DNA from 3 places in the Dyadobacter subterraneus genome. Region 1 is predicted to be linked to each of the others. Evidence: riboswitches for the same ligand, from Rfam matches in the RefSeq annotation. Region 1 holds a riboswitch; each other region holds the start of a gene.

What was found. Region 1 has a riboswitch for thiamine pyrophosphate ahead of thiS (sulfur carrier protein ThiS). Riboswitches for the same ligand answer to the same signal wherever they lie in the genome.
Region 2: it holds a riboswitch for thiamine pyrophosphate, as region 1 does, so the genes downstream of both, IEE83_RS30760 (TonB-dependent receptor) here and thiS (sulfur carrier protein ThiS) in region 1, are expected to answer to the same signal.
Region 3: it holds a riboswitch for thiamine pyrophosphate, as region 1 does, so the genes downstream of both, thiM (hydroxyethylthiazole kinase) here and thiS (sulfur carrier protein ThiS) in region 1, are expected to answer to the same signal.

Annotation. Positions count from the first base shown of each region.
Region 1 covers NZ_JACYGY010000001.1:5,253,364-5,263,490, reverse strand. Annotated here, with positions in the region: gene IEE83_RS22050 (thiamine phosphate synthase) at 142-762, opposite strand; gene thiC (phosphomethylpyrimidine synthase ThiC) at 762-2,645, opposite strand; gene thiS (sulfur carrier protein ThiS) at 2,727-2,930, opposite strand; TPP riboswitch at 2,997-3,092, opposite strand; gene IEE83_RS22035 (GNAT family N-acetyltransferase) at 3,234-3,737, shown strand; gene IEE83_RS22030 (bile acid:sodium symporter family protein) at 3,902-5,008, opposite strand; gene IEE83_RS22025 (RraA family protein) at 5,098-6,027, opposite strand; gene IEE83_RS22020 (amidohydrolase/deacetylase family metallohydrolase) at 6,154-7,434, opposite strand; gene IEE83_RS22015 (RidA family protein) at 7,736-8,200, opposite strand; gene IEE83_RS22010 (SusD/RagB family nutrient-binding outer membrane lipoprotein) at 8,240-9,805, opposite strand; gene IEE83_RS22005 (SusC/RagA family TonB-linked outer membrane protein) at 9,828-10,127, opposite strand, start outside.
Region 2 covers NZ_JACYGY010000002.1:1,252,545-1,262,671, reverse strand. Annotated here, with positions in the region: gene IEE83_RS30780 (YncE family protein) at 1-385, shown strand, start outside; gene IEE83_RS30775 (T9SS type A sorting domain-containing protein) at 1,395-2,834, shown strand; gene IEE83_RS30770 (hypothetical protein) at 3,026-4,006, shown strand; gene IEE83_RS30765 (hypothetical protein) at 4,003-4,287, shown strand; gene IEE83_RS30760 (TonB-dependent receptor) at 4,606-7,065, opposite strand; TPP riboswitch at 7,194-7,289, opposite strand; gene IEE83_RS30755 (DUF433 domain-containing protein) at 7,701-7,940, opposite strand; gene IEE83_RS33495 (DUF1801 domain-containing protein) at 7,985-8,776, opposite strand; gene IEE83_RS30745 (serine hydrolase domain-containing protein) at 9,003-10,103, opposite strand.
Region 3 covers NZ_JACYGY010000001.1:757,934-768,060, forward strand. Annotated here, with positions in the region: gene IEE83_RS03295 (DUF1800 domain-containing protein) at 1-24, shown strand, start outside; gene IEE83_RS03300 (DUF1501 domain-containing protein) at 45-1,250, shown strand; gene IEE83_RS03305 (sensor histidine kinase) at 1,552-2,892, opposite strand; gene hxpB (hexitol phosphatase HxpB) at 2,969-3,619, opposite strand; TPP riboswitch at 3,729-3,821, shown strand; gene thiM (hydroxyethylthiazole kinase) at 3,903-4,700, shown strand; gene thiE (thiamine phosphate synthase) at 5,088-5,711, shown strand; gene thiD (bifunctional hydroxymethylpyrimidine kinase/phosphomethylpyrimidine kinase) at 5,708-6,538, shown strand; gene tenA (thiaminase II) at 6,545-7,195, shown strand; gene IEE83_RS03335 (pyridoxamine 5'-phosphate oxidase family protein) at 7,318-7,818, shown strand; gene IEE83_RS03340 (YciE/YciF ferroxidase family protein) at 8,037-8,576, opposite strand; gene IEE83_RS03345 (LEA/WHy family protein) at 8,849-9,763, shown strand; gene IEE83_RS03350 (glycoside hydrolase family 127 protein) at 9,896-10,127, opposite strand, start outside.

The DNA.
Region 1 (10,127 bases):
AAATGTTCGGGATGTGCCAAAGCCCAACGGGCTTACATATTTTAGCACCGGGCTTCGCCCGGTAGTGGTGTGATGCACGGTGTTATGTTGGTGTGATCCCCGGTGTGTTTGTTGATATGATTAATTGATTCGTGTTAATTGTTATGTTTCAGATTGATTGATAAAATTCACCAACTCCCGTAATTCCCGAAAACTCATAATAGCATTTTCCGGATTCTCCCACAACGTTCCCAAAATAGCGGCTCCGTCAAAATTCATATTTTCTATTTGTTGAAGATTTCGACGATTTATTCCGCCCAATCCAATAATTGGTATTTTTTTAATTTCAGGTTCAATGAAAAAATCATGACTCAGAACTCCTTGATAACCTGATTTTGAAATACTGTTAAACACCGGCCCGAAAAATGTGTAGCTGAAAAGCCCGGAAAGAATTTTCAATTCAGATAAATCATGAATTGAAGTACTTAGCAGAAAACCACCGGACTTTAAATTTTCCAGAATTTCCGTCGATACTGATTTTCTTTCTTTTTCAGTAAAATGAAGCCTTTTAATCCCAAATTCTCCGGCCAGATCATGGTGCTGGTGAATTGAAATTCTGTCGAGAAAATCCGCATGGACTTTACTTAATAAATTCCTAAAATCAGCCGGGTTACTTTCGGGTTTTCGGATATGTAAACACACCAATCCTTCCCTGAAAAGACTGTTTATTATTTCAGCCTCGTCAGGGATAAATTCAGGATTGGATATGGCTAATAGTTTCATTATAAGTAGATTTCGCTGCCTTTATTAGCAAATTCTCTTGCTTTTTCCTGCATACCTTCTTCCAGTGCCATTTCTTCCATCAAACCATTTTCTTCGGCATAATCACGAACATCCTGTGTGATTTTCATCGAACAGAAGTTCGGTCCGCACATAGAACAGAAGTGAGCGATTTTGGCACCTTCGGCGGGTAATGTTTCATCATGGAATTCTTTGGCGGTATCCGGATCAAGTGAAAGGTTGAACTGATCTTCCCAGCGGAATTCGAATCTTGCTTTGCTTAATGCATTGTCACGATATTGCGCTCCTGGGTGTCCTTTTGCCAAATCTGCGGCGTGGGCAGCGATTTTGTACGTGATCACACCGTCTTTTACATCTTTTTTATTAGGCAAACCCAAATGCTCTTTTGGTGTAACGTAACAAAGCATCGCCGTTCCAAACCAGCCAATCATCGCTGCACCTATTGCAGAGGTAATATGGTCATAACCGGGAGCAATGTCGGTTGTTAATGGTCCCAAAGTGTAAAATGGAGCTTCCTGACAATGTTCCAGTTGTTTTTCCATATTCTCTTTTATCAAATGCATAGGCACGTGGCCGGGGCCTTCAATAATGGTTTGGATATCATGTTTCCAGGCAATTTTTGTTAATTCACCCAAAGTTTCCAGTTCAGAAAATTGTGCGGCGTCATTGGCGTCTGCGATGCAGCCCGGTCTTAGACCATCACCCAAAGAAAATGCGACGTCGTACGCTTTCATGATCTCACAGATATCTTCAAAATGGGTGTAGAGAAAGTTTTCCTTGTGATGGGCAAGACACCACTTTGCCATTATTGAACCGCCACGGGAAACAATTCCTGTGATCCGTTTGGCTGTTAGCGGAATATATCTCAGCAAAACCCCGGCATGAATTGTGAAATAATCAACACCTTGTTCCGCCTGTTCAATTAGGGTATCCCTGAACAATTCCCAGGTAAGATCTTCGGCTTTTCCATTCACTTTTTCAAGCGCCTGATAAATTGGAACGGTGCCGATCGGTACAGGAGAATTGCGGATAATCCATTCCCGGGTTTCATGAATATTTTTTCCTGTCGAAAGATCCATGATCGTATCAGCTCCCCAGCGGCAAGCCCAAACCGTTTTCTCCACTTCTTCTTCAATGCTGGATGTTACAGCTGAATTCCCAATATTTGCATTGATTTTGACAAGAAAATTTCTGCCAATAATCATGGGCTCACTTTCCGGATGATTGATATTAACCGGAATTACGGCTCTACCCGCAGCTACTTCTGATCGTACAAACTCCGGCGTAATAAATCCTTTTGGTGTATTTGCTCCGAAACTATGTCCGGCGTGCTGATGTGCCAGAATTCCTGATTTTCCGTTTAGTTCTGCAATCTGTTCTTCAATCCGCTGGTTTTCACGAATCGCTATATATTCCATTTCAGCCGTAATAATTCCCTTTTTGGCATAATGCAGTTGAGAAACATTTTGACCTGCTTTTGCACGGTACGGTTTACTGATGTGGGCAAATCTTAAAGCATCCAGACTTTTGTCATTTTTGCGCTGTGTTCCGTATTCTGACGAAATGGTTTCAAGCTGCTCCACATCTCCACGTTTTAAAATCCAGGGAGCTCTTAATGGTTCAAGTCCTTTTTTTACATCGATTTCTATGTTGGGATCTGTAAATGGACCACTGGTGTCGTAAATGGTAACGGATGGATTTTTTTCAATCAATCCCAATTTTCCATGCACTTTTGTATCGCTAAGAGATACCTCACGCATGGCGACGGAAATGTCGTGTATTTTTCCTTTCACATAAATCTTCCTGGATTTTGGAAAAGGTTTTCTTGAAATTACTTCTGTGTCTGGTGTTTTTTCAGTTTTCATGGATGGAATAGCTTTTGGCTTTAAGCTGTTAGCCAGATGGATAGTTGAAAATTGGTTTATTCGTTCAGGATATTAGTTTGATTAACCTCCCTGTGTAGCTTTGATCAGGGTGATTTTATCGTTGGGATTGAGTATGTGAAGAGGCCATTCCTTTTTTGGAATAATGGCCTGATTGATCGCAATAGCGATTCCTTTGGAGGAATCTGCAAACAAGGAAGACAAAAGTTCTTCAACCGAAGAGCGTTCGGGAATTTCTGTACGTTGCTGATTAATGCTGATTTCCATTCTGAATAATGTTTTATGAGAAAAACTTCAGGAATGGACCTTGGAAAGATTCATTAAGATACAATAGCAGTATCTCTTACTTTTCCCTATCGGCAGTACTAACTGCATCAGGTTCAAAGGGTATTATCTCAGTCCGCATACGGGACACCCCTAAAGTTTCCGTAAAGCTATTGGAAAAATCGGAGTTTCAAAAAATAAAAGTTTAAAGCTGATTTTTGATGGTTGGGAAACTGTGAAAGTTTTGCTAATTATGAGGTAACTTTGAATTTGTCAAATTAACACCTCATAAAGAATCTGCTTTTAATGGATCTTATCATCAGAAATGCTGCTCCGAAAGACTTACCGGCTATACTGGAAATTGTAAATCAAGCTATTTTAGAAACTACTGCCATTTATGATTACGAGATCAGAACTTTGGAAGAACAGACTGCCTGGTTTGAAAAAATGATAAACGATGGTATGCCGGTAATTGTAGCTGAATTTGAGAAGGAAGTAATCGGGTATGGATCTTACAGTATTTTTCGTCCGAAAATCGGCTATAAATTCAGTGTTGAACATTCGATTTATCTGAATGACAAATCTCGTGGAATAGGAGTAGGAGGCAGGTTGCTTGGAAGTTTAATTCAGCGCGCAAAAGAATCCGGATTGCACACCATGATTGCAGGAATCGACGCCACAAATCGCGGTAGCATCAAATTTCATGAAAAATATGGATTTGTAGAAAAAGGATATTTGAGAGAGGTTGGCTATAAATTTGACCAATGGCTGGACCTGGTCTTCATGCAATTAATCCTGAAAGAAGATTAAATAAATTAGCCCTGAAAGGGCGTAATATCTTAGAATCGGGCATCGCCCGATTGATTTGGGATATGGGAATTATACAATTCCGAATTCACATCATCGTTCTCATAGGGCGTTGCCCTATCCTAAAATATGACGCCCTTTCAGGGCTATGAAAGGGCGTCATATTTTTAATGAGCTCGTCCGGTTTCTACATACGTGGCTTCGTCACCCGTAGGTTTTCTATGCCAATAAGATGCGAGGATTGATCCGGTAATATTCATTAATGGTCCAAAAACCGCGGGTGCCAAACCTACTGTCGCCATTTTTCCCATTTCCTTTGCTATTCCTGACGCCAATCCGCCATTCTGCATACCAACTTCAATGGCAATTGTACGACAATCTCGTTCGCTCATTTTGAATAGTTTCCCCGAGAAATATCCAAGCGTATATCCCAAAAGATTGTGAATCAACACCAGTCCTATTAAAGCCGGCCCGATCGTCAAAAGACTGTCCCTTCCTGCCGCCGTAATAATCACAATAATAAATGCAATTCCTGACATCGAAACCAAAGGCATTGCAGTATCCAGCCAATTTGCTTTTCCGTGAAACAATTTGTTGAAAATTAATCCGGCACCAATTGGCAGAATTACCATTTTAACAATATCCCACATCATATGCAGCATATCAATTTCAACAAAAGCACCGGCATATAATTTCATCAGCATTGGCGTCATTAAAGGAGCCAGCATGGTTGAAATTGCAGTAATTGTAATAGATAATGCAAGATTTGCTTTTGCCAAATAGGAAATTACATTGGACGCCATACCATTTGGAGAACAACCGATCAGGATAATTCCGGCTGCAATTTCAGCTGGAAAACCGCTGATGCTTGCCAGTGTAAAACCCAAAAGCGGCATGATTAAAAAGTGACTTGTAACACCGATAAAAACACCTCTTGGCATTTTTACAACACCAACAAAATCCTCAAAACTCATCGAAGTCCCCATTCCAAACATGATTATCTGGATTAATGGCGTAATCAGCGTTGCAAATTTGAAACCATCATATTGCTGAAAATATTGAGGATAATATAAAGCAGTAGTAACGGCTGCAAAAATAATCGTTGTATAAGTAAATCCTTTCAAAGTTTCCGACCCTCTGAAACTTATGGCCAATGCTAAGAAAAAGCCAATAAAAAACGGGCCCGCCTGAGCCAGATTTCCTGTTACTGTAAGATAAAGCGCTACAACCAGACACAAAATAGCAACACCAGATAGAAGCTTGTAAATATTCATAAACTTATGTTAATTATGCAATTTTAAAAAAGGTGCATTTTTAGGAAAAAAGCAGGAAATATGTATTTCTTACTTTTTCCCAAGACTTATTACCAGGTTCTTTTCTTCATGTATTCGTCCAGTTCAGAACGCTTCATTGGAATTTCTTTTGGGTTTTTATCCAGCCATTTCAGGAAATCATCTTTTAATTTGTCTGACCACTGACTATCAATTTGTCCCGGTGTGTATTTTCCTTCTTTCAACATCTGAATTCCGAATTTGTCACGGATCGCGATAAATTCAGCGGTTAAAACTACCTTTTCAACCAAATGCGCAGGGATGAAAATGATACCTTCTCTTTTGGCAAGAACTAGATCTCCCGGTAAAACAATCGCTCTTCCGATGCGGATAGGCGTATTAAGTCCCATTAAAACCACATCTTTCAAATAAGAAGGATCCCAGTCACGGACAAATGCGTTGAAACCTTCAATTTTTGACAAACCTTCCAAATCTCTTGCTGAGGCATCAAAAACAACGCCGTTTCCTGATTTTGCAAATATTGAATTTCCAAGATTATCACCGATTAAAGTACCCTGGGCAATTTTTCCAAAACCGTCAGCAACGTAAACATCACCTTTGGAAAGCTGGTCTATCGGCCACGAGTTGGTATTTCCGATACGGCCATTTTTTGCACCCCGTTCTTTTATATTTTTTTCAACATCCGGGCGGGAAGGCATAAATTGTGCAGTAAGTGCACGACCTGCGATAGTCACATCCTGATGGATCATTTTCCAGTTTGCATCAAACTGAGAATTATAACCTTCATTTTGGAGCACAACCCAGGCTTCTTCAATGGCAATTTCTTTTGCCCGGCGAATGAAGTCATCAGACACTTTTGGTCTTCCGTCAGGGAAACGTTCGCCTTTCCATTCAGAAGTCAAAAAAATCAATTCTTCTTTTGATATGGTTTGGGCGTGAAGAGAATTGAAAAAATTAAAGCTTAAAAATAATGCTGCGGCAACAATGGATTTAATTTTCATTTCAATGGAATTGCAATTTATGAAGGGCCGGCAAGATAAAATTTGGATTACAAACCGGATACATAATGTATCAATTTGTAACCCAAATGAGAAAAGACCGGATATCCCGAATTTTACTAGATTGTATTAATTTCTTTTTGAAGCAACGACGATAGGCGAGGTGATTCCGTTCAGGTCATATACCACTTTTCCGGCGCGGATTGTCAGTTCACATTCCAGTTTTTCTTTACCCGTAATTTTTGTTCCGGTATAATCAAAGAAACCAAAAACACCGGTATCGTTCATGCTGAAATTTCCTTTCAAGACGCGTAAAACTGCGATATCGGCTAGTCCGCCTACGGTTAAGCTTCCAAGCTGCTCTCTGTGAATTGCCTGTGCAGGAGCCCAGGTACTCGCTTTGATAACGCTTTGCAGATCCATACCCATAGCCAGGAATTTGGACATCACATTCAGCATATCTTTCATCGCAGCGTTCATACTTCCCGTATGAATATCGGTGCTGATTGTATTTGGATAAAATCCACTTTTCACAGCCGGAATTGCCTGAGAAAAAGCGAAACTGATACCACCATAACCCACATCAAACAGAATTCCTTTTTTACGAGCTTCGTAAACGAATGGTTTAATTTTTCCGGTTTTAACATCCAGAATTGGTTCGCGACTTGATAATTGTCCGAAGCAATGTGTGAAAATATCACCCGGACGAAGGTGCTGCATGAATAATTCTTCGATTGAAAGTACGGGAGTGCTTCCGCCAAAATCAATCATAACAGGAATATTGGCGAGTTTTCCGGCTGCCACAGCTTTGTCAGTTGGCGTCCAGTCGTGGCCGTTGAAGTGAGCCAGTTTTACACCAACTACATAGTCAGGATTTTCTTTGGCAACGCGTGCTGTATTTTCAGGATCCATATCAGCGATATTCTGCTCATATGTTCCGCCACGCATTCCTTCTCCTACAATATTCAGAAATGCCAGAACACGGGTTTTTGAAATATCTATGGTTTGTTTTTTGAAGTCAGGAAAGGATTTCCAACCGGCACAACCTGCGTCTACAACCGTAGTAACGCCGGTACGAAAAGTAAAACCGTCCGGAGGCAATGCGTTAGGTCCGTTGCTGTACGTCTGATCCATTTTTGTTCCGTAAAAGTTATGCGAGTGCATATCAATTAATCCCGGAGTAACGTACATTCCTTTGGCATCAACAACCTGTGCGGCAAGTTTCGGATCAATGTTTTTGGCTACACTTTTAACGGTGTCACCGTTTAAAGCAACATCCATGATACCGTTGATATTATTCTTCGGATCAATAACGTGGCCTCCTTTGATAATGATGGTGTATTTTTGAGCATTCGCGGAAATGCTGCAACAGGCCATTAAAAGACCCATGGAAAGAATTATTTTTTTCATTTTGAAGGATTAGGAATTAAGTATCAAATTTACTGTTTTGTTGCCGTAATAAGCACAGAGCGGTTAGATTAACTGGTAATATTTTATCAATTCTAAACGAATAATTTCCCAAAAAGAATTAATAATTATGAAACCGGATACTTTTTAATTTCAGGAGTGAGCAGGCAATAACGGGTTGGTCAGGTTCTTATCGTTTTGAAAACAGATAAGTTAAGAAATGGTTAAGGGAAGAGGAATGCGTAAACAGAAAAAATATCACTGAGAAATCCGAAGATCATCTCAGTGATACTTTACCTTTCGGCTAGATGTAGGCGATGCAATCTATTTCCACAAGCGAGTTTCCCGGTACTCCGCCATAAACGGCAACCGTTGTGCGCACTGGTGGCTTATCGCCAAATCTGCCTTTGTAAGCTTCGTTCATTGCCTTGTAATCATTCAGGTCATGAAGCAAAACGCTTACTTTTAATACTTTTTGCATCGAAGAGCCAGCGGCAATCAATTCTTTTTCAACTTCATCCAGAACATGTTTTGTATGGGCTGTAATATCGCCCTCAAAGTGGGCGCCTTTACCTGCTATAAAAACAAGATTATTGAATTTTGTATGCCCTGAAAACAGTGGTACATCCTGGTGGTTAACAACATTTCCAACTTCCTTTTCAGGTGCAGCTTCAAGTGCTTTCGCTTGTGAAGATGCCATGCCAAGTCCTGTTACACCGGCTACCGAGGCGAATAATTTTTTAAGGATTGATCTGCGTTCTGTTTTCATACGGCTATTATTAATTGAGAAAAATTGAATTTGCGGCTTTTATTTATCCCACCAAACTACACTGGAAAGGTTGTTTGTACCACCTTGTCTGGTTCTTGCTTCGATGAAATTTGTCTCGTTATAAATTCCTTCTGAATCCGGGATCTGGAATCTTGTTGGAATTTTTCCACCTGTAAGGTTACCTGGGTAATTTGTCGGTGTCAGTTTAGGATATCCTGTGCGTCTCCAGTTAGAGAAGATTTCGTATTCATCTTCCAAAAACAAGGTTACCCATTTCTGAGTACTGATCTGCTCGATTTGTTCGTCAACAGAACCCGATGTTTTGTAAGGATTTGCAGTCAGGTAAGCATTTATTTTAGCGTCTGAAATTGTACCTGCGCTTCCAAACAATGCCCATTGTTTCATACCCGAAGTTACAGCGCTGTTATACTCAGCTTGTGCTGTTCCTGCTGAATACCATCCTCTAACGGCAGCTTCTGCCAGAAGCAAGTGAACTTCTGCGCTTGTGAAAACCAGCAAAGGAGCGCTGTATTTAAGGATTGTATTTGGATTTGGCTCAGAGTAAGAGTTAAAATCAGCTGGCAAACTGTTGAAAGCCGCATTTTGCATTCCTTTTTGAAGTGCTGTTGTAGTATCGGCAGTGAAAGTTTTTCCATCCGCAGAAGGTACCCAAACAATAGAGATCACGTTTAAGCGAGGATCTTTTGTCGTCTTCAAATGATCAATAAGCGTTTTTGAGAATTTTCCTCCTTCTACGTTATCACCACCTGGTGTCACATAGTCAGTTCCCATCAAACCACTTGCAATAAAGTTTCTGCTGGCTGTAACCGAACCATCAACATAAGCAATTGTTGCAATGTCAGAATCACTTGTGATAACGCCACCTGCGATTGCTTTCTGAACCCATGTTTTAGCCAAAGCAGCATCCACTTGTGTCAAACGCATTCCCAGACGAAGCATCAAAGAATAACCAAATTTTTTCCATTTTGTGATATCACCACCATAGATCAAATCAGAAGTTCCGAAAGTAGCCTGCGCAGGATCAAAAGCAGCGATCGCTTGTTCAAGTTCTTTCAACATGTCAGCGTAAATCGCAGACTGCTGATCGTAAACCGGCGTGTAATTTTTATCTGTAAGTGCTTTTCCGGCCTGGCTGTAAGGAATGTCTCCGTACAAATCTGTCAGTCTGTGATACATATAAGCTTTCCAGATACGTGCAACTGAAAGTTTGTTCACGTCGGCAGGAGCGGTATTTACTGCACTGATCACTTGTTCGATATCAATGATAGACCCTTGTGTGGTCATGTCAGTTCCGCCATACATTCCCCAGCTTCCTGTTGAATAAGTATAGTTGAAATACTTGTCACCAGCAGCAGGTACTTCTTTGTATGTTGCAAAATGCTGCATCGAACCACCGATCGTAAGATAAGCAGCACCTGTGTAATTGTTGCTTACTGCCGAAAGCTGAGCTCTTGTAAAAAGGAAACCCGGTACAACTGCTGTTGATGCATTAGGATTCACGTTCATTTCCTCAAACCCATTGTCACAAGCGGCCAAGAGCAGGGCCATTGGGGCCAGATATAATAATCTTAAAAACTTTTTCATATTCACTAAAATATTTTAATGATTAAAATTTCACCATTAGGTTCACGCCCAGGCTTCTAGTTCTTGGCACACCAAATGCTTCAAGACCTTGTGCGTTACCATTTGTATAGCTCGATTCAGGATCGAAGTAGTTGTTTCTTTTGTCTTTGTAAAGAAGCAAAAGGTTACGTCCTACAAGTGAAACAGAAGCTGATTGTAATTTCAGGAATGACATTTTGCTAACCGGCAGGTTGTAGCTGAAAATAACCTGACGAAGTTTGATAAAGTCATTGTTGAAAGTGAACATCGAAGTGTAGTTCTTGTCGTTGTCGTAGTAAGTATC
Region 2 (10,127 bases), on a different contig from region 1:
CATTTATGTAATCGATCCGGAAAACGGAGATGTAGTGGATAAGCTCGAAGGACATGATGCGTTTGCTATTTTTGTTGGCGGCATCACTGGCGAAAAACGTCTGTATTTTGGAAGCACGCGTTCGTCGGATATTTATTCCATTGAACTTACGAAAAGCGGGAAATTTAAAGGTGACATACGAAAAGAATGTTCACTTGAAAATTTAGGTCCTCGTGGTGATGACAAAGCCAGACGTATCCGTTTTGATGAGAATGGAAATATGATGGCTTTTGGTGTTGAATTTAATGACAGTTTGCCCGCACCAAGTGAGAAAGCTGAAACGCTTTATCAGTTTGCTTTTGACAGAAATGCAAAAAAATGGGTTACTATCCAGGGGCGTCAGTAATACTTAATACCGGAAAATCTTCAGCTTAATTTTATTTCTTTTGATACTGAATAGCTTCGCAACACATGTTCTCTACAAATTAAGCGGTCGTAATACTGAAAAAGAAATTGATCTTTCAGAAGCTGGCCGTTATTTTTTTTAATACCAGATTTTCTTTAACAGTGACGGGTTTTACGGAAGCAAAACCGCGGGTGGCGATATCGTTTTAAATGACGCTCCGTCGCTGATCAATACAGGTGCACTTTTTAGGGAAGAGGAAATGACTTTGTCAACTTTCTGCATGCACTTAAAAACTCAACGATATTATTCAATCCGAATTTTGTAAAACCATGGCGGAGAGTAGTCACCATTATTAATTAAACAGTCCCGGTAATAGGGAATGTTGATTCCAAAAAAACGTAACTGAAAATAGATATTGGTTTTGTCCAATAGAAATTTTTCTATACAGCTGTCCATTTTTCGCTTAACTACATTTTGAATTTTCTCAGGATTCGTCCAGTTTTGCCTAAATACGGTTTTGTTATAGAAATTATTCTACAAAGGAGTAGAAAATTACGATTCAAAAAAGTAGTAATTTATTTGTTTTCTAACATTTCTTCAAAAAATCATATTTCAAATTAATCTGCTCACTTTATTTTCTCTAATTTTGAATCGAAATATTTCAAGGGACCTAGAATATTTTTTATTCGGCGTTATTTAAACTTCACACACATTTCAGTAAGTACAATCATTTTCAAATTCTTTTTTTCAGAGTAAAGCGCACTGTAACGTACCACTTAAAAATGTTGAAATAAATTTGACCGGTATTTCCCGGGTGCAATGTTATTGTTCATTTATAATATGCAACCAAAGGTTACTTTATAAACATCATTTTAAACAGAGTTAAAGCAGCAGCAGCTCTGAACAATTTGACTTCTGCCACAATCCAATCATTTATGTAATAACTTTTATGAAACCTTTCACAAAAATCTCCTCGTTCTTCTTTTTGGTGTTTGCCAGTATAAACGCCATGTCACAAACATTACCTGTACTTCCTAGTCCGGATTTCAGCGGTAATCATGATGCACAAATTACCGGTACTGTTACCATTGAAGGTACGAAAACTCTTCCGGGTATTCTGGCACGTTTGACACGTGTGGTTTCAGGTGGCGATAACATTATTGTTTCTTATGCCATTAGTGATGCAAATGGAAAATTCACTTTAAGTGGAAGATCCGGTGTTAGCTACATTGTGAATTACGAATTCCCAACAAGCGGGTTTACAGCAAAAACCGTAAATCCATCCGCAGCATTTGTTGCGTCGGCAGGTGAAAATACAGCTCCTGATGGTGGGCTAACGTTAACAAGAAACACAAATACGATTACTAATTGTAATGTTTCGGTACCAACATTAACACCTTTTACCACCCAGTCTGTAACAGTTGATAAGGCTATTCCAATTAATTCTCTTGCAACTTTGTCGAGCGTGCAGGTTTTTTCATCAGCGCTGGTTGCGAACCCTACTATTGTAGTATCAACGACAACGACTTCGCAAATCCAAAAATTAATAATCGGTGCAAGCGTTAAAATTGGAAATCCATTTAGTGCTGCGACTTTGTCTAATCTTGTCACAACCAAAGTATTTGCTAACGATGAAGACGAAAATGCAGATAATCAAAACCCTATAGATATAGCAGCGGGAACATCGCTATCCTATTTTGATATTACCTCCGGAAAAACAAGTACAACAAATATTGCAGCATTCAATCCAAATTATATCGGAACCGGGACTATCACGTTTCCAATATCGGGAACTGCTTCAAAAACCATTACAAATTCGGGGGGTAATACTTCAAGCCAGGAAGTAACGAATGCACTAGGAGGAGTTTGTCTTATTTACACTTACACAATTGATCCTTTACCGGTAACACTGGCAAGTTTTTCAGCAAAAGTTCAACCTTCCGAAGCAACTAAAAGCGTTGTCTTAAATTGGACTACTACGCAGGAAAAAAATAGTGATTATTTTGATATTCAACACAGTACAGACGCTAAACAATGGAATGTTTTAGGAAAAGTTCAGGCAGGTAACGAAAGTTCAGAAATTAAAAGGTATGACTTTACTGATACTGATCCAAAAAACAGTACTAATTACTATCGGTTAAAAATGGTGGATAAGGATGGCACGTTCGCATACAGCCGTATTGAGAGCGTATCAATTGATGGAAAAGATCTTGCTGTAACGCTTTTCCCTAACCCTGTCTCCAACGAACTTTTTGTGCAGGATGTTTCTAACCAAAGTGTTAAGGAGTTATCAATTTTTAATTCAAACGGGCAGATTGTTCAGCAGGCAAACTCGATTTCTCCGACAAAAGGAATCAACGTAGAAGGATTGTCCAATGGATTGTATATTGTAAAGGTTTTAAGAACCGACGGCACTCAAAATTCGAACAAAATTGTGATTCGTCACTAGTAAACAGTCAAGACATTTCAGCCCCTGGAATTTTTGAATTGCATAATTATGAAAGAAGACTGCCTTGCAACGAGGCAGTCTTCTTTTATTTAAGTCTTGCAAAAAGTTCAAATTATTTTTGTCTGAAGTGCCATTATTTTGCCAGATACAATGATCTTTGTGGTTACCTATTTATTAAAGGATGTTTTATAATGTTGGAAGAATTAAGGAGAATTGCTTTTAGGTTTCAGATTGACCCTCAACAAACTGCCGGACATACGGCAAGATTATCTTCCGTTATCACGGTTTTAAATAATCTAAATACTTCATTTCTGAATTTTATTGAAATAGAATTTTTGAAGAATGACAAGTTCAGGGCAGCCTATGAAAAGTCTCCAAAGGTTTTGGACGGATTGAAAAAGGAACTGGAATTATTAATTGTCGATCTTAAATTCAGCAGTTTCGAAGCCGCTGTTGCTTCCAATATTGTAGAGCCGCCAAGCCTTTTTACAACCGATATTGACGATTGGAAAAGAAATGCCTTTTCGGAATTCAAGAAAAATATTCTGTTCGGGAATTTTGAAGAACCACAGTATATGAATCAGGCGATCGATAAATATTCGCCCGAAGAAAGAAACCGGATATACAAACCGCTTTTCACCGCAACTTCGTCCGACCGCCCGTTTAAACTTTTTCTGATTGATGCCAAAGGGAAAAAACTAAACCTGAGAACGCCGGATAAGAGTTTTACCGATTTGTATTTTCCAAAAAAAGCAAAAGTAAAAAAGGAGAAAACTGTTTACCGTTTTGCCAAAATATATGCCAAAATCGGAGGAAAGGATGCATCAGCTGATTTGAGCAAAAAGGATATTAAAAAGGTTCTTTTGATCGAAGAAATGGAACATGGGACATATCCTTATAGTCCGGATATCATTAAGTATGACGAAAAATTATATGTGCTTCATGATAAGCTGAATTGTGAAGTGAACTTTGAAAACCAGGCTTATGTAATTGCATTCCAGCCTTTGGATATTTGCGTTTGGGGAACGACGAGAGAAGAAGCTGAGGCAGCATTCAATTTTACTTTCCACGCCTTATACCAAAATTTTGGTTTGGAACAGGATGAAGTGCTTTCAAACGAAGCCATTATCCTGAAAAATAAATTGTTGACCATCGTTAAGGCAATCAAATGAAAGCAAGAAAAAGTAAGGATATACAGAGAGCATTACAAAAACAAGGTTTTGAATTATTCTCGGAGAAAGAACATCACCAGTTGCATTATCTGGTTGTTGACGGGAAAAAACAAGCTGTTTTTACATATCTGGGAAAAGCACCGCTAAGTCCGGAATTGATGGAAACAGTTTCCAGTCAATTGAAATTGACGGATGGAAAAATGGCAGACAGCTTTTTTTCTGGTCGGTTGAATGGAGAAAAGTATATTGAAATGTTGAAGGAAATGGAGCTTTTGAGTTGATATCGGAGCGTTAATTATTACGGTGCTCCGCACCTTATTTCCACTTCAGATTTCATATGCTACAAATATCACAGTGCTCCGCACCTCTCTGATAATCGTATTTTGTGGCAATATCAATTTTCCAGGATTAATGTGCAGAGCATCAAAATATTTTTAGAAGATAACGATGTAAGTATTTATTTTAAGGTACAGAGCACCGTAATACTTCTAGCCAGGAATTGCAAATCCGAAGGTTTAGGTGCAGCGCACCGAACTATTTTAAAAGCAAAAGAGAACGCCATAGACGTTCTCTTTTGCTTTTAAATCCTTTGTAAATTTCTAAAAATGGAAATTCACTCCAACTAAAAAATTGCGTCCTGCCTGCGGGAAATAGAAATTTTCCTGTGTCAAAGCACCTCCGCTGATATACCCGTAAGTGTATCCATTCGATTCATAACGTTCGCTGAAAATATTATTGAGCAGAAAATTAAACGAGATTTCTTTAATCCATTTCGGCTTGACCGTGTAAGTAAGGCGTAGGTCATTTGTGAAATAAGCATCAAGACGACGCGTTTCAGTCGAAGTATTATCAAGATATTGTTTGCCAACATACTTGGTCAATAAAGCAAATTCCAGGTTTTTCTGCGGACTGTAAGTAAACTGACTTCCTACAATTACATTCGGAGAAAACGAAATATCCGACTTTCCATGATTAACCATATCATAACCGCCGGTGTCATAATTGACAATATACTCGGTGAAATTGGCAATTTTATTCTGGCTGAATGTTGCGTTGGCATTCCATTTCAAGTGTGAATTAAAAGCAACGGCTCCTTCTAGCTCAATTCCTGTCCGGTAGCTTTTTGGCACATTCACACGGATAGAATTTCCAACATCATTAATCTGGCCGGTTAGTACCAGCTGATTTTTGTAATGCATCAGATAGTAATTTGCCGCTACCATCCATTTTCCCTGTTGCAGACGAAATCCGGCTTCGACGTTATTTAGCCTTTCACTTTTTGGGAAAAGTCGGGTTGTGGAAGCTGCAAAGTCGTCGCGGTTTGGCTCTTTATTACCAACACTGTACGAGGCATAAACAGAACTTTGCGGCGCCAATTGATAGGTTATACCTGCTTTTGGGTTAATAAAGGAATATGACTGGTCAAAATTCATCTGGACCATTTCATTATCCTTGCCATCAATTTTATGACTTACGCTGCGGTATTGCAGATCACCAAAAGCATTTAGCTTTTCAGTGAATTGATAGTAAAGTTTTCCATAAATATTAAAATCCTTTTTGACGCCTTTGTTGAAATAATAACGTTGTTCGTTTTCAGTAGCACCGGCATTTCTGGCCCAGACAATTTCTCCATAATGATCACCGGTATAATAAGTATAACCACCACCAACACTGGCAGTCAGCTTTTTGAAACTGTTATAGTCCAGCGAAAATGTGGAGCCGTAGAAATAATTGTCAAGCCATCTGCGGCGTATCAGATCCGTTCCTGAAATGGTATCACTTCCTGAAATTATATCAGGCAAATTATAATTACTGAAACTGTCATTTTTACGATACTGCTCATAATAACCAAGACCGCGCACCAGAAAACCGTTAACGTTTAAAGTCAGATTATTAGAAAGCGTGTGAGAAGTTACAACCTGGTAATGATCCTGACGGTAATTATCAACCTCGTTTTTATAGGTGTAGGAATTGTAAGTTCGGTCGTTGGAATTGATCAGGTTTTGTGCATCCTGCTCATCAAGTCCGTTGCGATTGATATAAGATAAAATCCCTTCGCGGTCGCCCCTGAGTTTTGCCTCCGGAACACCATTCCAGGATTGGTAAGTTCTTTCCTTTCCCGAGAAAACATTCACCCGAACAAAACTTTTTCCGCCAAAATAGGCTCCTGACAAATAGTAAGAATGTAATTCCGAAGAAGCCCTGTCGACAAAACCATCCGAAGAAACGCGGGACAAACGGGCGTCAAATGTGAATTTATCCTTGATTAAACCGCTGCCAACTTTGAAGGTATTTTTAAAAGTATTAAAAGAACCATAGGAATTGTTAAGCTCCGCATAAGCTTCCTTGCGGAATTGGTTGGTGCTGATATTGACCGTTGCGCCGAAAGCACCAGAGCCATTTGTTGAAGTTCCAACACCACGCTGAATTTGAATACTGCTCACGGAAGAAGCGAAATCCGGCATATTAACCCAGTAAACGCCCTGACTTTCGGCGTCATTATAAGGAATTCCATTCACTGTTACATTAATACGTGTTGCATCCGTACCACGAATTCTGATTCCAGTATAACCAACTCCGCCACCCGCATCACTTGTACTTACCAATGAGGGTGTGAAATTTAGCAATACAGGTAAATCTTGTCCAAGATTTTGTTTGTTCAAAGCCTCCGCAGTCACGTTGGTGTAAGCCATCCCGGTTTTATCAGTAACGCGGGTTGCATTCACAATCACTTCATCAGCCTGGAATGTGCTTTTTTGCAGTTTTATTTCAAGCGGCTTTCCATCGCTAAAATTGGCAGTTTCAAGTTTTATCGTTTGATAGCCAATGTAAGAAATTTCCAATATGCCAATATTATCGGAGATATTTCGAAGCGTAAATCTACCGTTGGCATCAGTAGTTGTTCCGCGGATTTCTCCTGCGCGGATAGTAGCGCCGGGAAGTGATTTTCCATCTTCCTGATCGGTAACCTGACCAGTTAGTGTTTTTTGAGCAAAAACAGATATGCTCAGTAATGTGCTGATAACGAGTGTTAAAAGACAAGTCGTAACGTTTCGCATTGCGATCAATAATTGTTACGAACAGGCAAGGGGCCACCTATCCTTTTGGTTCAATAAATATAATTATTCGATTCAGCCGACTTTATTGAGCTTGAAAATCAATATGTTTTTGTTGATTTTCGCTGGTCCTAAGTTTAGCTTTCTCTTCCTACGCCGGCATTATCCGGATCAGGTAATATGGGTATGATCTCAGCCCGTTAGGTAGGGCACCCCTTTGAGATTATGATGTAAAGTTAAGTGGTTTGTAGTGGGGAAACAAGGGGAAATTACTGATGTTAATTTTTGATTTGCAAATCGCGAATCGTAAATAAGTGTGCTAATATCTTCAATCTGCTTGAATAATAATTGGCCCCAGCGCCAGTTGTCCAGATTTTAAATGATTATTAATTTGATCCGAAAGTTTAGTTAATTCAGAGTAAATATTGATATGTGCTGTTAACACAAAAGGTGATCGTGTATTTGGAAAATTTTTGCTGATGTTGGAGATTTTTGTCGAAGGTTAGCAAAACGTCAAAATTATCTTCAAGCATTAACTTCAATAATTCTCCATTTTTCACACCATTCCACTCTTTATCCCGAACGGTAAAAACTTCATGATCAGGAAAATCAAGCTTTAAACGCTTAGGTAAGTTTCATCAAGCAACAGTCGCATATAGCTGCTCGATATTTTTGGAAGTAAGGAATTTATTTGCTGTTTCAAGAACTGCTATAGCCTGGCTTTTGGATACAGTCGGGAAATCTTCTAAAAAATCATCCAATGAAACACCCGCTTCCAAATGATCAAACAGCGTTTCAACAGGCACACGTGTTCCCGCAAAGACAGGTTGACCGCCTAAGATATCTTTGTCTATTGTAACGAGTGTTTTAATTTCCATACTTAAAAATAGTAAATTTTAGTTAATAAATGATTAATTCAAATTTACTTCTCCACCAAACTCAACCACTCCTTCACCACACTTTTCAAAGTTTTTTCTTTTGATTTCACATCATCCAAATCCTTAAAAACCACCGTTCTTCGTCCATCTTTGTAATCTCCTTCAAGAAATCCTGTTGTGTCTTTAACCCTGGCGCCGCTTGGGAAAACGAGCATGATTCTTCCTTTGTGCAGGTTCATTACAACGATATCTCTTTTATACTCCTTCGGCTCAAACGGTTTCATTTCGCCGGTATAATAAAAGCTGGGATTATTCCATTTGATATGTTCAGCAATTTCTTTGTCGGTACTTAAAATGATTTTTCGTATCGCTTCAATCACTTTTCCTAATTCAGGATCCAGTTTTTGAATATGTTCTGTGACCTGTTCTTTATCTGAAAGTTTGGGAGGTTTTACGGGTGTTTTCTTTTTAGATTTTGAATCTGCTTTTGCCAGGTTTTGTTCAATTCTGTATTTTGTGATTTTTGCTACCAAATCAAGCGGCAGTGGTTTGTCAAATGGAAACTGGACCGATCCTTTCGCACCTTTATATCCTGACAATTCTTTCTTAAAAGCTTCCAGTCCGCGGGGTGCGGGATAAAATCCAATGTGATTTTTGAAAGCAGCATAATGAACCAGATTCCCATTCAAAGTAAATGTCGGTATTCCATAACCGATTTTTTCTTCCGCATCCGGTGCAACTTTCCGGATTGTCTGACGCATTTCTTCCAAAAGCTTTTGGATTTCCTTTGGAAAGGCGGCGATGTAGCTGTCAACATCAGGATTGTTTTTTGTCATGGCTGTGTGAGGATTAAGGTCAAACAATATTTTTACAAATGTGTAACCGACTGAATTATAGAGGTTTTATTTCCCGTCAAGATTAAAATTTGTTAAGAAAAATACAAAAAATTATCGAAATGTTAATTTGTATCTGAAACTCAGACAAAAAAAGCAGCACAGAATTGAATCAGCGCTGCTTCAGATATTTTTTACAATTAATGAATCAGGAGTCTTTAAGCTGGGATTAGTTATTGGGTTTGATATAATTTTTCAAATGATCATACACATACATAAGCTGTCTCCTACTCCCATCCCTTTTCTTTTTCAATTGAAATAATCCTGAGGTAATCAAAGAATTTCCTGTGAAATTTCTCTGTGATAAAACAAGATTTCTGGTTGTGTCAATGAGCAGAAATTGTCCGCCATATCCATCTGCCCAGATTGTGTTATTATCTTTATCCAGCCACCACAGATAGGAATAACCGTCAAACGGCCACATACTTTCATCAAGGCTATCAGTATACATTTTTGTACTTTCTTCAATCCATTGGGCCGAAACAATTTGCTTATTATTCCACTTCCCTTTTTGCGCTACCAATGCACCAACTCTGGCGAAATCACGGGCGCTGAGAAACATCCAGTAAACCCGGTAATCAGAATTGTCGCTCCGGACCGGCCATGGATTTCCGTAGACAATATTTGAAGGTGCAAATTCCTGCATTCCTAGCGGTTGAGCCAGGTACTTTTCCATAAACTCACCAATTGTTTTCCCTGTCTTTTTTTCAAGAATAGCACCAAGGACATTGAAATCGAAATTATTATAAAAGAAAAATTCTCCCGGTTTGTATTGCTCTCTTTTTGGCCGGTGCGCCTTTGCAAAATCAGTTTCGGCTTCCGCCGGAAGGTATACGCCCGAGCGTGCCATTAATAAATCCCGGATAGTCGCAGATTTTTCCTGCGCGGTCAGTGGCATTTTACTTTCATCAATTCCTAGCTGGCCCAATGTTTCATTCAGCGTCAAAAATCCCTTTTCTTTTGCTATACCAAATAAAACGCTCATCATACTTTTCCGGGCGGAATGGCAGTTGATAAGTTTTTCAGTATCACCTGCTTCCAGAATTATTTTTTCGTTGTGCAAAACAACCACGGCCTGGGCATTTTGCGCAGTATCTGTGATGAATTTTGATAAATTGTTTTTTATGGCTGCTGGCAATAGCGAAGATTGGGGAAGTTCTGTTCCGTAAGTGCTTTTCTTATACCAAACTCTCGGTAATAAAGTATAGATAAGAATAGTAACCAAAACTATAAGTAAGGTCCACAACAATTTTTTAGGCAGGGCTTTCATTTGAGGATTTTTATCAGGATAATA
Region 3 (10,127 bases), 4.5 Mb from region 1:
TTACCTGAATATCAAATCAGTTAATTTCATTAAATAAAATCGAAATGAAAAGACGTGATTTTATAAGAACTTCGCTTTTGGCAACAGCCGGAACGATGATGATTCCACAATTTCTGAAAGCGCATGAAGCTGGAATTTCCGCAGATCCAAATGGAAAGATTCTGGTTGTAATCCAGTTGTCTGGTGGCAATGACGGATTGAATACAGTGATTCCATATCGCAATGATATTTATTATCGGGAACGACCTGTTCTGGCGATTGAAAAAGAAAAGATATTAACGTTGAATGATGAAATAGCTTTAAACCCTGCATTAGAATCTCTCCGCAGACTTTATGATGATGGCCGGGTCAGGATTTTGAATAATGTAGGGTATCCAAATCCGGATCGATCACATTTCCGATCCATGGATATCTGGCAAACAGCGAGTAATGCGGATCAATATTTAAATACCGGCTGGCTTGGCCGTTACCTGGATTCTACCTGTGCAGGCTGCGAAATAAAACCGCATCATATGCTCGAAATTGACGATACGCTAAGTTTGGCAATGAAAGGAAGCAAGGCAAACGGATTAGCCATGCTGGATCCGCAAAAGCTATATCGCCAAACAAAAAACGGAATGGCCGGGAATCTTGCGAAAACAATCCATCATTCCGAGGATGATCATGATCAGGTAAGTTATTTATACAAAACACTGGCGGATACCGAATCCAGTGCAGATTATCTATATCAAAAAGGTCAGGTCAAAGGAAGTTACAGCGATTATCCGGATACTGAACTGGGAAAAAGTTTGAAAACGATAACTGAATTGATTGTTTCCGGTGTGGATACTCAGGTTTATTACGTTTCACTTTCTGGTTTTGACACGCATGTGGGACAAAGAAATCAGCAGGATAAATTATTAAAACAATATGCCGATGCGGTAAGTGTTTTTGTTGATGACCTGAAAAAACAAGGTCAACTGGACCGGACAATGATCATGACTTTTAGTGAATTTGGAAGGAGGGTAAAACAAAACGGGAGCAACGGAACGGATCATGGGACGGCAAATAACGTATTTCTGATCGGCGGTCCGCCTCGTGGTTCCCTAGTGTATAATGAAGCTCCGAATCTGGTGGATCTGGATGGTGGCGATTTGCGTTACACGCTAGATTTCAGGGATTTGTATTCCTCTTTGTTGAAAGATTGGCTGAATGCGGATGATGTGGCGGTTTTGGGAAAAAGCTTTTCGGGCTTGCAGGGGTTGGTTTAGGTTTCACAGAGGGACACAGAGCGGACTCCGCGCGGTTAAAAAGGGAGGGACACGGAGGTTTTGTTTTGAGATTGACCTTCCAGTAATAACTTTTTGTTACCCGTCGGACGGCGGAAAAAGCCGTCCGACGGGTTGCCCGTTCCAAAGTTTATTTCACTAGCCACCCGTCCGACGGTTTTTTCTACCGTCGGACGGGTAACAAAAAGTTGCTTATGAAGATGGAATTTGAATTTTATAAAAAACTCTATGTATCTCTTCTTAACCCGCGCGGCGTCCGCTCAGTGGTTCTCCGTGTAACCTATCAAATTACCAAAGAAAAAACAGTACCCTTCCCAACCTCAGACCTCACATTCAATTGTCCGCCATGCTGCTGCAAAATCTGACGGGAAAGACTTAGTCCAATACCTGACCCCGTTTTCTTCGTGGTATAAAAAGGGATAAAAATATTGTCAAGCGCTTCTGGTTCAATTCCATCACCATTATCTTCCACTTCAATTACCGTAACGCCATCCGTCACATAAGCATTGATAGAAATCATCCGGCTGGTTTGCGATGTGAAGGATTCAGAAGCATTTTTGATCAGATTGATCAGAACCTGCTGGATCTGTGCGCTGTCTGCTTTGAGCGAAAGTGTTTCCGGCTTGATATTAATTTGCCATAAAACACCAGCTGCTGTGAGGTCAGTTTGCAATAACTGCATCACATCATGGAGCAATTCTTTAACGGCTAATGTGGAAAAATTTGGTTTTGGTAATGTGGTGAAATCGCGGTAGGCATTTACGAATTGCATCATGCCTTTGCTTCTTTTTTCCAACGTTTGAAGCGCTTCTTTAAGGTCACCAACAGCTTCGTGATTTGAAGTACTTGGTTCAATATCTTCATTAACAATCAACCGCATTGTTCCAACCAGTGAGACAATCGGTGTCATGGAATTCATGATTTCGTGACGTAAAACACGGGTAAGATTTTGCCACGATTCAACTTCCTGTTGTTGAAGTTCAGTCTGGATATTTTGCAAAACCACAATCCTGACCCACTTTCCATGCATTTGAATAGCGGCTCCCTGCAAAGCAAGAGGCTGGTCTGCCGGCGTACGGTACAATTCACGGACACCGGAATTCAGATTGGCCAGCAATTCGTACAATCTGGGATGTTTATCTTCCAGTTCGCTAAGCTGGTGAAGCCGGTAAATGCCAAGCATCCGTAAAGCTGCGCTGTTGATAATATTAACCTGGCCAGTGCCGTCAAAAGTGATTAAACCAGTTCCGATATGCTGAACAATTGTATTCAGATATTGCAAACTGGCTTCTTTTTCTGCCCTTGCCTGACGAAAGGCCTGTAAAACTTCATTAAACTGCTGATTCAATTCCCTGAAGGTCGTACCCATGGTATTGTCCGCCCGGAAATTGATCGTAAAATCAGAATAGCGAACGGATTCCAGAAAATAGATTAGCTTTCTGTTCACCTTCGTTACATAATTGTAAAGTAAAGAAGCCTGAACAAAAACCACGATCGAGCCCAAAATATAGATCAGACCTTCATTGGTATGAAATTCAACCAACCGGAACAAAAGGATAACTGTCAGAATAATAACTGTTATCCGGACGGCAATCATAATACTGAAATGGCGGAGACCGGTCATGCTGATCTGATTTTTCTATGGCTAAGGAACTCTCTTTGAAGAAAATTTTTCTTCCGGACTAATATCGCATTTATTCTTAAACTCCAACCGCCAGAATATCAAATTCTTCCAGTGAGCGCAATTTGTAATGGGCAAGATCAAATTTCGGATCGTCGTAAACTTCCGGATTTGGAACACAAATAGTGATCATTTTAGCAGCATAAGCAGAACGAAGACCCGTAAAAGAATCTTCAAATGCAATACACTCATGCACAGGAATTCCCAGTTTTGCCGCCGTCGAAATGTATACTGCCGGATGTGGTTTGGTATGCTCTTCCAGTTCACCAGAATGCCAGGTATCAAAATAATCAATGATTTCCAGTCTGCGCAAAACCGCCTCAATCAACTCCATATGAGAAGCAGAAGCAACGGCCAGTTTTATTTTTTCAGCATGAAGGTTTTTGATCAGGTCAATCGCGCCGGGCATCGCTTTGGCGTTTGCAATAATGTTTTTGTGTGCGATAGTTAAAATATCATTTTCAAGTTCAGCGCGGTCCGGCGTGTTCCAGGGCTGAATGCGGTAGCAGAATTCCAGAAATAATTTTATCGACAAGCCGGTTGTCTGAAGTTTCAGGTCGTGTGTAAGTTTGAAATTAACTTTTTGCATCACTTCGGTTGCCGCTTCGGTCCAGATTGGTTCTGAATCGATAAGCAATCCATCCATGTCAAATATTGCCGCTTTAATCATTAGTAAAAAAAATAGAAATTTAGATGTGAGATAGCAAGGATAAGAAAAACCGGTGTTAAAAACACTTTCAGTTTTTAATAATGACCAAAACTACTACATTCGCAGATAAGAATGGCTTTAGGGGTGTCCGAAATTGGACTGAGAAATACCCTTTGAACCTGAAACAGTTTGTACTGTCGTAGGAAAAAGCGTTTAAACAGAAGTTTTCACTTTTGTTATCTCAATTCCGGGTACAGCTGTCCAGGCGTCCATTCGTTTTGTTTTCTTACAAAACCCGGTAAAAATGAAATTAAATCTTGCAGAGAACCTGACTGAATTAAGAGCAAAATCGCCTCTTGTTCATAATATTACAAATTTTGTTGTGATGAATTACACCGCCAATGCGCTCCTGGCGATTGGTGCTTCTCCGGTTATGGCGCATGCTGTGGAAGAGGTTGAAGATATGGTTGCCATTGCCGGCGCTTTGGTAATTAACATCGGAACGCTTTCACCGATCTGGGTGGAAGGAATGAAAAAAGCGATGCTGGCTGCTGTGAAATTTGGAAAACCCATTATTCTGGATCCGGTTGGTGCAGGTGCTACGGCTTACCGGAATGTTACACTTTCAGAATTATTGAATACAGCGTCTCCCAGTTTAATTCGTGGAAATGCTTCTGAAATCCTTGCTTTGGCTGGAAGTAACATTCAGACAAAAGGAGTTGATAGTACGGCAAATTCGACGGATAGTTTGCAAGCTGCGAAATTGTTAAGCGAAAAATATGGCTGCGTGGTTAGTGTGAGTGGTGCGACGGATGTGATCGTGAGCGGTGAAAAAGTAGCTTACGTTGATAATGGCGTTTCGCTTATGACCAAAGTTACAGGTATGGGTTGTTCTGCTTCAGCCATTGCGGGAGCATTTTTCGCAATTCAGGAGGATGGTTTTGAAGCGGCCATTTCGGCGGCCGCGATGATGGGTGTTTGTGGTGAAAAAGCATTTGAAAAAACAAAATCACCGGGGTCATTTCAAATTGCGTTTTTGGATTCATTATCGGAATTGTCGCCGGAAGAGCTGGTGGAATTGGCGGTTGTAAGGTTGTTATAGTTTTTGATTAACGTTAGAATTTGGTCAGCAAATAATGTAGAGAAATTGGTTGAATGATTATGTCACCCCGTCGGGGTTGTAAAAAACAGATCGTAATATCTTTTCTATAAAAATGTCATCCCTTCGGGATTTTAACCAATTGACTTTCTATGATTTGGGCAATGATTCGAAAAATCTTTTCCAAGACAATACGATTCATTCAATTGCAAGAAAAATATCAAATTCAATTTCGGATTGTACCATTTATGACTTTCAACTAGCCACAATCCCGAAGGGATGAAATTATTATATTAAAAAAATCTAACGAACCGTTCCAAAACCCCGGAGGGGTGACATAATACACTCAACCAACCTCCGTAAATTCCTGAATTACAAAAAATAGAATTTATGCAACTATACCTCGTAACCGATGAAAATGCCTGCCTCGGCAGAGACATATTCCGGGTTGTGGAAGAAGCCGTAAAAGGTGGCGTCACCATGGTTCAGCTTCGGGAAAAATCTTTGGGAACCCGTGCTTTCATTGACCGGGCGAAAAAGATGAAAGATATACTTCATCCATATCATGTCCCGCTAATCATAAATGATCGGGTAGATGTTGCATTGGCCTGCGATGCTGATGGTGTTCATGTTGGACAAAGTGATATGCCTTATGAAATATTAAAAGATTTATTGCCGCCAGATAAAATAATCGGTCTGTCAGCTGAAACAAAAGAAGATGTAATTGAGGCTGAAAATCTTAATTTAACTTACCTCGCCGTGAGTCCATTATTTTCAACTCCTTCAAAAACAGATACTTTGGCGCCCTGGGGAATGGACGGTTTAAAATGGGTTAAAGCGCACAGCAAAAATCCACTTGTGGTGATCGGCGGACTAAATGAATCAAATGTTGTCGAGGCAATTTCCAATGGAGCAGAAGGCATTGCAGTTATTTCAGCCATTTGCAGTGCGGCTTCACCTTTCAAAGCCGCGAAATTTTTAAAATCCATGATTAACAACACTAATAAAATATGAAGCGCTATCCCACAGTACTCACCATTGCCGGATCCGATAGCGGGGGAGGTGCCGGAATTCAGGCCGATCTTAAAACAATTGCAGCTTTGGGTGCTTATGGCACTTCTGCGATCACGGCATTGACTGCGCAAAACACAACACGAGTCAGGGCCATTCATCCGGTGCCAGGTGCGTTTTTGAAATCTCAGCTGGAAGCCGTTTTTGAAGATATCATGATCGATTCAGTCAAAATTGGTATGATCAATACCGTTGAGACGGCCGAGATAATCGCAGAAATTCTCGATCGTTTTAAGCCCGGATTTGTGATTTTTGATCCTGTAATGGTTTCAACAAGTGGTTCAAAACTGATTCAGGATGAAACTATTGATGTTTTGTGGAAAGAATTATTTCCCCGCGCAGACTTAATTACACCGAATCTGGATGAGGCTAAAATTCTGGTTGGAAGAGAAATCGGTAATACGGATGACATGGTAGTCGCTGCTGAGGAAATGATTGAAAAAGGTTGTCAGGCCGTTTTACTAAAAGGTGGACATTTAATCGCTCCCAAATTATTCGATGTTTTTGTTCAAAAAGGGGAGAAACCTCAGATTTTTGAAAGTGAGTATATCGAAAGTAAAAACGTCCACGGGACTGGCTGCACACTTTCTTCTGCCATTGCAACTTATGTCGCGCTTGGAAATTCACTAACCGAATCCATCCGTTTGGCCAAAATTTATATCGCCGGAGCGATTGAAGCAGGGAAAAATATTACAACCGGCAAGGGCTCCGGTCCGCTAAATCATTCATTTTCTCCACAAGTAATGCAAATCCGAAATTACGATAATTAACATCCTATGAAATTTACAGATCATCTCTGGAACGAGGCATTACCAATTTATAATAAAATTCAGGATCATCCTTTTAATCAGGAAATGAAAACCGGAACATTGCCGGTTGAAAAATTCAAATTCTATATTTATCAGGATTCATTATATCTCGCTGATTTCGCGAAGGCACTTGCAACTGCGGGAACCAGGGCCGGAACAAGTCAGGAATTGCTCGATTTTCTTCAATTTGCCCAAAACGCGATCATCGTTGAGCGAATTTTACATGAAAGTTATTTCAAAGAATATATCATTGATTTTGATAGCGGAAAAGCTCCCGGCTGTTTTGCTTACACCAATTACTTGTTGTCCGCAGCGGCTTATGAATCCTTCGAAGTTTCGGTAGCAGCTCTACTTCCATGTTTCTGGATTTACAAGAAAATCGGCGACTATATTTATGCACATCAGAGTTCTCCAAATCCATATCAAAACTGGATTGACGCTTATGCAGGGGAAGAATTTGCCGCATCCGTTGAAAAAGCGTTGTCGATTTGTAACAATCTGGCGGACAATGCTTCGGAAAATGTGAGGAAAAAAATGACAGAAGCTTATATAATCGCTTCCAAACTTGAATACGTTTTTTGGGATAGTGCGTATCAGCTCGAAAACTGGAAGGTTTAATAAAAATTGCGTTTTCTAAATTGCAGGCGAACGCTCTTATTGCTATGCTTTGCCACTTTTGGAACGGTTATTTTAATTGTGTGTGTAATTCATATTCATCACAGACTTAAAATTAAATAGTTATGGAAAAGAACCTTCAAAGTTCGGAAGCAATAAAAAAATTAAAATCATTGGTTGAAGATATTCGTTTTTGCATGTACACAACCTATGAGAATGGTAAAATCGAATCGCGTCCTATGACCACTCTGGAAGTAGATGAGGAAGGAAATGCCTGGTTTTTTACAAGCAAACAAACTGAAATCGGCCAGGAGACAGGAAGTGGGGAAGAAGTTACTTTGATTTACTCACATCCGGGAGATAATACGTATCTAAGTGTGACAGGTTACGCTACAATCGTTGAGGACGAACAGAAAAAAGAAGAATTGTGGAGCCCGTTATCAAAAGCCTGGTTTCCGGAAGGAAAGGAAGATCCAAATCTGGTAGTGCTTAAAGTAACTACGGATGAGGCCGCATATTGGGATAGCCCATCTTCCAAAATGGTTGTTTTCTTTTCAATGGTAAAAGCAGCTGTTACCGGACATCAAGGTGATCCGGGAGATCATGGAAAACTTAATCTGGCTTAATAATTCAGCTGAATTATTAAGATAGTATATTAAATCGCCAGTCAGAGTTTGTTCATTATGACGAACTTTTGACGGGCGATTTTTCTATATGTGATAGAGAAAAAAAATTTTTAGATAAACATCTAAAAAAAAGACTTACACAGCGTTTATTATAAAAAAACGCTGGAAATAAGGTAATTAACCTCAATCCAGCGCTCTATTATGAAGGAAAGGAAATACTATTCCTGATTAGCTTCTTCGTTTACATACGTTTCAGCCAGTTCGGTTAATTTATGATCTGTCGTTCCCTCCTCATCCAATGTAGTTTGAAGAATATTGGCTACGTCTTCATGACCCAATGTTCTTGCAATGTTTCTAAGCGTTCCGTAAGAAGCAATTTCGTAATGCTCAACTTTTTGCGCTGCCATAATTAATCCGCAATCGCGTACCATTGTGCCTTTGTCAGTGCTTTCCGTAATTTCGTCAGCTTCTTTCAGTAATCCGTTCATGGCTTCACATTTTTTCGCCTGAGCTTTTTCGCCGATTATTCCGAAAATTTCTTCCAGGCGACTTGCATGTTCTTCCGTTTCCGTTGTATGTTTTTCGAAAGCAGCTTTCAATTCGTCAGAAGTCGCAGCTTTTTCCATTTTTACCAGTGCCTTAGCCAAATGCTTTTCAGCCCAGTAGATATCTTTCAAACCGTCGATAAAAAGTTCAGTCAACTTTTCATGATCCTTTTCACTGATTGTGTTCGTTACTTTACTTTTTGCAGTTTTCATGATTATAATAGTTTAATTTTTAAGTAGTTGATGGTAATTGGTTATTTGTAATACTATGGCTTCTAGTAAATATTCATACCAAACCAGACATTCATTTCTGTATTCATTTTGAATAACTTAATGAAGACATATATCCACAACTATTTTTTAAATGGATTTCAATAGGCGCAAAAACTCCTCAAAGCATTACATGAAAACTGGAAATAATACAGATGGAATTGAAGAATGATTTTTGGGCGGGCAGCTTCCATAATCAAATTAACACTGCACTTATGACGGACCGCTCAAAAACATCATCTCTTTTAATTATAATCCTGGTTTTACTGATCGGTGTTGGAGTTGCCTTTTTTCTTTATAAATCAAAAAATGCCAATCCGGTTTCCGGCCTGAAACCGAAGGTAGAAATGAGTATCAGTAAAATAACCCATGTGACAGACAGTACCATGGAAATGTCTCTTAAATTATTGGTAGACAATCCATTGCCAGTCGGGCTGGATATCAAAAATTTTAGATATCTGGTAAAAATGAATGGAGTGAAAATCATTGAAAGTGATTATGCAGATTCTCTCGTATTGAAATCGCAGGATACTACGACGGTTACGCTACCGACTAAAATTGAGGTTAAGAAACTGGTGACAGTGAGTAAAAAAAGTGCGGCGGTAGGAGAGGATAGTGCTGATTATCATTTCGAAACATATTTGCATCTTGCAAAACCATTTTTAGGAAAAGACACGCTGCATTTTGATCAGGATAAAAGACTTCCACTTATTCGTTTACCAAAAGTGGAAATGGAAGATTTTGATATTGAAAAGTTCCGGTTAAGTAATTCTGACATATCCATTAAATTAAAACTCATAAATCCCAACGCATTCTCAGTTGAATTCCGGGATCCTTCTTATGTTTTTGATTTGGGAAAGCAAAAAGGACTGGCAAAAGGATCAGTAAAAGGTGTTACCAAGGTGAAGGCAAAGAGCAGTCAAATGTTTGAAATACCAGTGGAAGTTGGAATGGGAAAAGCGTTAAAAACCGCCGGCGCATTAATTTTCAAAGGCAAAAGTTTACCATTCAAAATGTATTTCAAATGCAGACTGGTATCCGACAACGATATCATGAAAAACAGCGACATGAGCATGATCATGGAGGGAGAATTAAAAGACCTCGAAAAACTAAAAAAGAATATCAAGTAAAAAGAAAAATATAATCCTAAACCAAAAATGCCACGACTCAATTACGGTCGTGGCATCCCAATGAGCAACCCATTCTATCATTCTATCATTCTATCATTCTATCATTCTATCATTCACTCATTCAAAATTCTATCATTGCTTCTCGTCAAACCAGATTGTCATCTCATTAGCGCCTCGATTTGCCCAGGCATAATAAGGAATCAATACGGCTGATTTTGTATCATTTGATTTCAAAACGGTAAGTCCGCCGAGGAAATCTTTTTGGTATTCGGAGGTAAATGCCTGATTGGGAGCAATGTTCATGGAAAGAGCTTTTCCATTGTTATCTTTTCCTTCTGCACAATACAAAACCGGACCGCGTTCA